One region of the Streptomyces sp. NPDC037013 genome, then DNA from elsewhere that is predicted to be linked to it. Evidence: riboswitches for the same ligand, from Rfam matches in the RefSeq annotation. Region 1 holds a riboswitch; each other region holds the start of a gene.
The links. Region 1 has a riboswitch for cobalamin ahead of ACZ7DY_RS10255 (ABC transporter substrate-binding protein). Riboswitches for the same ligand answer to the same signal wherever they lie in the genome.

Region 1 (2,311 bases):
CGCCGAGGCCTGGGCATGGCTGGCCCGGTACCGCGGCGCGGGCACCCTGGGCGGCCTCTCCCGGCACGTGGCGCTCAGCGAGCGCCGGCTGACCGCGCTCTTCCGCGCCGAGACGGGACTGAGCCCCAAACAGGCGGCACGTCTGATGCGCTTCCAGCACGCCAAGGCCACCGTGGCCCGCGCGGTCGCGGCGGGCGCCGCGCCCGACCTCGCCCGGGTCGCGGCCGACGCCGGCTACTACGACCACTCGCACCTCGTCCGCGACTTCCGGCAGTACACGGGGGTGAGTCCCACCGCCTGGCTGGCCGAAGAGTGCCGGAATATCCAAGCCGGGGCGCACGGCAAGGGCGAAGACTCGACGGCATGAACACCACACCGAACCCCGCCTCAGACTCCTCCGAGAGCCCCGCCACGAATTCGGCCCAGAGCCCCGCCACGAACACCACCCCGGCCCCCACACCGGGCCCCATCCTGAACTCGCCCTCCGGCGCCCCGGAGCCGGAGCAGCCGCTCCGCACCCCTGCTCCCGCCATCTGGCCCGGCCTCCAGGCCAAGGACGCCCCCGCCCTGATCGACTTCCTGGTCGGCACCGTCGGCTTCCTGCGCACCGCCGTCTACGAGGACGAGGGCCGCGTCGCCCATGCCCAGCTCGACTGGCCCGAGGGCGGCGGCGTCATGCTCGGCTCCTACGACCCGGCCGCCGCCTCCACCTGCGGCAGGCCCGGCGCCGGATCCGCGTACGTCGTCACCGCGCGGGTGGACGACCTGTACCGCCGCCTCACCGCGGCCGGCGTGAAGGTCATCGCGGAGATCGAGGACAAGCCGTACGGCAGCCGCGAGTTCGGCATCGAGGACCCGGAGGGGAACCGCTGGTCCTTCGGCACCTACCGCGGCGAGCCGAGGCCCGACCCGGCCGAAGCCGTATGAGCGGGCCCGGGCGTGCGTGATAACTTGCGCAAGCCAGTCAAACCCACACCTGGGCCAGGGAATCCGGTGCGAATCCGGAACTGACGCGCAGCGGTGAGGGGGACGGGCGGGGCCACGGCCACTGGGTGTCACAGGACGCCCGGGAAGGCGCCCCGTCCGGTCGATCCCGAGTCCGAAGACCTGCTGGCGCCTCCGCTCGCACACCGGGCGGCGGAGGTCGAGACGCAGGCCAGGCTCCGCGTATGAGCCGCGAGACTCAAGGGACCAGGGAACACGTGTCCTCGACAGCCCGTATATCCGCCCTCCTCAGCTTCCTCTGCGCCGGCGCGCTCACGCTCACCGCGTGCGGCGACGGCTCCGCGCAGCGGCCGGCGGGCAAGAACGCCGACGGCTACCCCGTCACTGTCGCCTCCTGCGGCAAGGAGGCGACGGTGAAGGCGCCGCCCCGGCGGGCCGTCTCCCTCGACCAGGGGTCCACGGAGATCCTGCTCTCCCTCGGCCTCGCCGACCGGATGGCCGGCACCGGCACCTGGACCGACCCGGTCCTGAAGAACCTCCGGCAGGAGAACGCGAAGGTGAAGCGGCTCGCCGACCGCTACCCCTCGCTGGAGAAGGTCCTCGCCGAGGAACCCGACTTCGTCAGCGCCTCCTTCCTCTACACCGTCGGCAAGGGCGGCGTCGCCGACCGCACGAAGTTCACCGGACTCGGCGTCCCCGTCTACGTCTCGCCCACCGACTGCGCGGGCAAGGACAACGACGGCGGCGGCGACGGCAAGCGCGTCAAGACCCTCACCATGGACACCGTCTACGGCGAGGTGCGCGACCTGGCGAAGGTCTTCGGCGTCGAGAAGCGCGGCGAGAAGCTCATCGCCGACCTGAAGCGCCGGGTCACGAAGGCGACCGAGGACATCGACAGGGCCGCCGCATCCGACACGACGCTCCTGTACTGGTTCGCCAACTCCGACGCCCCGTACATGGCGGGCTGCTGCGGCGCCCCCGGCATCATCACCCGCGAACTCGGCGTGAAGAACGTCTTCGACGACACCCGCGAGGAGTGGCCCCAGATCAACTGGGAGACCGTCGCCGACCGCGACCCCGACGTCCTCGTCATCGGCGACCTCACGCGCAGGTCCCAGTCCGCGGAGAGCGCCCGGGAGAAGATCAGGTTCCTGGAGACCAACCCGGCGACGAAGAACCTGACCGCGGTGAAGAAGAAGCGGTACGTGCTGCTCAGCGGCCAGGCCATGAACCCCACGATCCGCACGGTCGACGGCATCGAACAAGTCGCGGCAGGACTGCGCAAGTTCGGCCTCGTCAAGTGAGCGAGGCGGTGGGGAACAGGGGTAACACCCGTACCCGTACCGGACAGCCGGGGCTCCGGCAC
Region 2 (2,311 bases), on a different contig from region 1:
CCGTCGGTGCGTTCGGCCGTCGCCTGTGCCGTGCCCGCGTCCTCGGCGCGCGCCTGCTCCGCGCCCTGGCGGCGGCCCTTGCGCAGCCCGAAGTAGTACGCGAGCACGCCCGCGCCGAGGGCCGCCTGCAGGGCGAAGAGGGCCGATTCGATCTCCCCCGAAGGGGGTTCGTACAGCGGCGAGAACCAGGGCTTGTAGTCCGGTTCGTTCTCGGTGATCGCCGTCTCGGCCTGTGCGTCGGAGCCGGTGAACGGCTCCTTCTTGTCGTCTCCGAGCCCCAGGGCGAGGGGCAGCACCGCGAGCGCGGCGACGATGACGAGCAGCAGGGTGTTGATCTTCGCGTTCCGGCTCATCAGGCGCTGGCCCCCGTCTCCGTCTTGGTCGTCGTCCCGGCCTGCTTGCTCTGCAGGAGCACGCCGAGCCGGGTGAGCTCACCCTTGCTGGACTGCACGAGCAGCCGCATCACCAGGACGGTGAGGAGCCCCTCGCTGACCGCGAGCGGGACCTGCGTGACGGCGAAGATGCCGCCGAACTTCCCCAGCGCGCCGAGGAAACCGCTGCTCGGGTCGGGGAAGGCCAGCGCCAGCTGGACGCTGGTGACGCAGTACGTGGACAGGTCGGCGACGAAGGCCCCGAAGAAGACGGCGGCCATGAGCGGCACGTCGAACCGCTTGAGGAGCCGGTAGACCGCGTATCCGGCCCAGGGTCCGACGATCGCCATCGAGAAGACGTTGGCGCCCAGGGTGGTGAGTCCGCCGTGGGCGAGCAGCAGCGCCTGGAAGAGCAGGGTGATGGTGCCGAGCACCGTCATGATCGGCGGCCGGAACAGGATCGCTCCGAGGCCGGTGCCCGTCGGGTGCGAGCAACTGCCCGTCACGGACGGGATCTTCAGGGCGGAAAGGACGAATGTGAAGGCCCCGGAGGCGCCGAGGAGCAGGGTGCTCTCCGGGTGTTCCTTGACTTCACGGGTCAGGGAGCGGACTCCGTGGACGACGAACGGCGCGGACGCTACGCCCCAGGCGATCGCGTGCGCCGGTGGGAGGAAACCCTCGGCTATGTGCATGGCTCGGCAGACCCTCTCCAGCACCTCGTGGATGGACAACGCGCCTTGGCCGGTCTCCTGGCTGACGGGTCGTACCGACCGGACTCCGCCTTCCCGGGTGCGTGTGCACCCAGTGGCTGCCGCGAGGGCTGGAGCCGGACTTCCCGATCACAGTGGCGAGGGCCGCACCGGCATCACACCGGATTTCCCGTGCACCAAGGCGTGGCGACATTAGTGCGCAACTGATCCGCTGACAACTTGTGCGCGGGGTGCGGTGGTGTCGTACGTGTGCGCGCGTACCACCGCGTACGCCCCTGTTCAGGGGCTATGTGTGGCTGGTGGGGTCACCGGGGCGGCGGCGGGGGCGGCTTGGGCGCGCCGCGCGGTGGCCGGATCTTCGCATACGCGACCGGTCGTCCGGCGGAACCGGGGGCTGTCGGCGGAGTGTGGGCACCCTCGGCGGGGAGCAGGGCGTCGCGATGGGCTCCGGGGTCCCAGCCGGTCTCCACGACCCGCTTCTGGAAGACCACGGCGCCGAGCAGGAGGGCGGCGCCGATCAGCAGCATCAGGAGGATTCCAGTGGTTTCGCCCGTCTTGGCCGCATGGCCGATGAGGGTGCCGAACCAGCCGAAATCGGCGTCGCCGAAGGTGGTGTTCTCCTTGCCGAAGGCGCCGAGGACCTTCAGGAGCAGGGCGGGCAGGAAGGTGATGAGGAGGCCGTTGACGAAGGCGCCCGCGGCGGCGCCGCGCCGGCCGCCGGTCGCGTTGCCGTAGACGCCCGCCGCACCACCGGTGAAGAAGTGCGGGACGAGGCCGGGCAGGACGAGGGCGAGCCCGAAGGCCGGATGGAAGATCCAGGCGAGCAGGCCGAGCCCTGCGAGGCCGCCGGCGAAGCTGGAGACGAAGCCGACCAGGACGGCGTTCTGTGCATAGGGGAAGACAATGGGCGCGTCGAGGGAGGGCACCGCGCCGGGCACCAGTTTCCGGGCGATGCCCTGGAAGGCCGGGACGAGTTCGCCGAGGATCGTGCGGACGCCGAAGAGGATCACGGCGACGGCGATGCCGAACTGCAGGCCCTGCATGACCGACTGCATGACGTAGTCGCCGACGCCGCTCGCGCCCGGCGCGCCGTCCTCGCCGAAGGCCTTGAACGCCGCCTCCTTGCCCGCCTTGCCGAGGAAGACCAGCGACATGATCAGGTAGATCAGGACCATCGACAGGGCGGTCGCCACCATCGAGTCGCGCAGGAAACGCAGGCCTTCGGGGAGG
Region 3 (2,311 bases), on a different contig from region 1:
CTGGGCGCTGCTGGCCGGCTGGGCGGTCGGCATGGTCTACGGGACGGTCGCCGCGTACGGCGTCGCCTCGCCGACCCAGAAGCACTTCGGCGGCTCGTCGGACGAGATCCCCGGCATCGGCGAGATCGGCTACATCGGCCTGACCGCGTTCATCCTGAACGTGCTCGTGACCGTGGTCCTCACCTTCGTCCTGAAGGCGCTGAAGGCCCCCGAGGGCGTCGACGAGACGTCCCCGGAGGACTACACGGCGGACGCCGGCGACCCCGGTGTCGTACAGGAGCTGCCGAAGGCCACCGCGGGCTCCGGGCACTGACCCGCCCCCACAACCGCACCGCATCCGACAAGGGCCGCCGGAAAACCGGCGGCCCTTCGTCGTCTCCTGTTGCACACTGCGGCGCATGGACATCACGATCAGGCGGGCGAGGCCCGAGGAGTACGGGGCCGTGGGCGACCTCACCGCGCAGGCCTATCTCGACGACGGACACCTGGACTTCGGGACCGAGGACCCCTACCTGCCCGTGCTGCGGGACGTGGCCGGACGCGCGGCGCACGCCGAGATCCTGGTCGCCGTTGCGGACGACATGGCCGGGGAGCTGCTCGGCGGCGTGACCTTCGTGCCGGACGGCGGGCCCCTGGCGGACATCGCGCGGGACGGCGAGACCGAGATCCGCATGCTGGCGGTCGCGCACGCGGCGCGCGGCCGGGGCGTCGGCGAGCTCCTGGTGCGCTCGTGCGTCCAGCGGTCCAGGAACGCGGGCCGGAGCCGGCTCGTGCTCTCCTCCTCGCCCTCCATGCGCACCGCCCACCGGCTCTACGAACGCCTCGGCTTCCTGCGGACCCCGGAGCGCGACTGGTGCCCCCTCCCCGACCTGCCGCTGCGCACCTACGCCTTGACGCTCTAGACCCCACCTCCCTGACCCGACACAAGATGTGGGCCTGCTCCCGAAGCGCGACACAAGATGTATGCTCGTGCTCGCTGTCGCCGCAGGGGAATCCGGTGCAAGTCCGGAACTGTCCCGCAACGGTGGACGTGTACGCATTTGTCGTACGCGGAGTCCGAAGACCTGCCGGCAGCGCACCCGTGCCGTCCGGCCCGGGTGCCGACCGTCCGGGCCTCGTGGAATGGGCCGGTGGACGCGGTACGCCGCCCTGCCCGGGTGCGCCCGTGTGTGCCGACCCCTCCCCCAGGCCCAGAGCCGAGCGAGGGAGAGCTCCACGTGACCATCGCGCCTGCCGAACCTGCGTCAGCGCCGTCACCGACGACCGCCGAGGGCGCCGACGCGCCGGGGACCGCGCTGCTGCGCACCCTGACCGACCTCACCGCCGACCTCCCCGACGCCGACCCCGGGCGGGTCGCCGCCGCCGCGCTGCGGGGCCGGTCGGCGCGGGCCGACGAGGCGGAGCTGCGGACGCTCGCGACGGAGGCGGCCGCGGGGCTCATCTCCGAGGACCCGGCCTACTCCAAGCTCGCCGCCCGGCTGCTCTCCCTCTCCATCGCCGCCGAGGCCGCCACCCAGGGCGTGCGTTCCTTCACCGAGTCGATCGCGGTCGGCCGGCGCGAGGGCCTGATCGCCGACCGCACCGCCGCCTTCGTGACCTCGCACGCGGCCCGGCTCGACGCGCTCGTGGAGACCGCGCTCGCCGACGGCGCCGACTTCCGCTTCGGCTACTTCGGCCTGCGCACGCTGCACAGCCGCTATCTGCTGCGTCACCCCATCACCCGCCAGGTCATCGAGACCCCGCAGCACTTCATGCTGCGCGTCGCGAGCGGCCTGGCCGAGGACGACAGCACCCGCGCGCTCGACGAAGTCGCCGCGCTGTACGGCCTGATGAGCCGCCTGGACTACCTGCCGTCCTCGCCGACGCTCTTCAACTCCGGCACCCGCCACCCCCAGATGTCGTCCTGCTACCTCCTCGACTCCCCGCTGGACGAGCTGGACTCGATCTACGACCGCTACCACCAGGTGGCGCGGCTCTCCAAGCACGCGGGCGGCATCGGACTCTCGTACTCGCGCATCCGCTCCCGGGGCTCGCTGATCCGCGGCACCAACGGGCACTCCAACGGCATCGTGCCGTTCCTGAAGACGCTGGACGCCTCGGTCGCCGCGGTCAACCAGGGCGGGCGCCGCAAGGGCGCGGCCGCGGTCTACCTGGAGACCTGGCACTTCGACATCGAGGAGTTCCTGGAGCTGCGCGACAACACCGGTGAGGACGCGCGCCGCACCCACAACCTCAACCTCGCGCACTGGATCCCGGACGAGTTCATGCGCCGGGTCGCCGCCGACCAGGAGTGGTCGCTCTTCTCGCCCTC

Region 2: it holds a riboswitch for cobalamin, as region 1 does, so the genes downstream of both, ACZ7DY_RS18540 (energy-coupling factor ABC transporter permease) here and ACZ7DY_RS10255 (ABC transporter substrate-binding protein) in region 1, are expected to answer to the same signal.
Region 3: it holds a riboswitch for cobalamin, as region 1 does, so the genes downstream of both, ACZ7DY_RS08840 (ribonucleoside-diphosphate reductase subunit alpha) here and ACZ7DY_RS10255 (ABC transporter substrate-binding protein) in region 1, are expected to answer to the same signal.

Annotation. Positions count from the first base shown of each region.
Region 1 is NZ_JBVJRV010000003.1:68,953-71,263, reverse strand. It holds gene ACZ7DY_RS10265 (helix-turn-helix domain-containing protein) at 1-367, shown strand, start outside; gene ACZ7DY_RS10260 (VOC family protein) at 364-927, shown strand; cobalamin riboswitch at 945-1,129, shown strand; gene ACZ7DY_RS10255 (ABC transporter substrate-binding protein) at 1,203-2,249, shown strand; gene ACZ7DY_RS10250 (FecCD family ABC transporter permease) at 2,258-2,311, shown strand, end outside.
Region 2 is NZ_JBVJRV010000004.1:880,326-882,636, reverse strand. It holds gene ACZ7DY_RS18545 (energy-coupling factor ABC transporter substrate-binding protein) at 1-353, opposite strand, end outside; gene ACZ7DY_RS18540 (energy-coupling factor ABC transporter permease) at 353-1,063, opposite strand; cobalamin riboswitch at 1,094-1,277, opposite strand; gene ACZ7DY_RS18535 (PTS ascorbate transporter subunit IIC) at 1,387-2,311, opposite strand, start outside.
Region 3 is NZ_JBVJRV010000002.1:840,920-843,230, reverse strand. It holds gene mctP (monocarboxylate uptake permease MctP) at 1-313, shown strand, start outside; gene ACZ7DY_RS08845 (GNAT family N-acetyltransferase) at 399-902, shown strand; cobalamin riboswitch at 964-1,086, shown strand; gene ACZ7DY_RS08840 (ribonucleoside-diphosphate reductase subunit alpha) at 1,218-2,311, shown strand, end outside.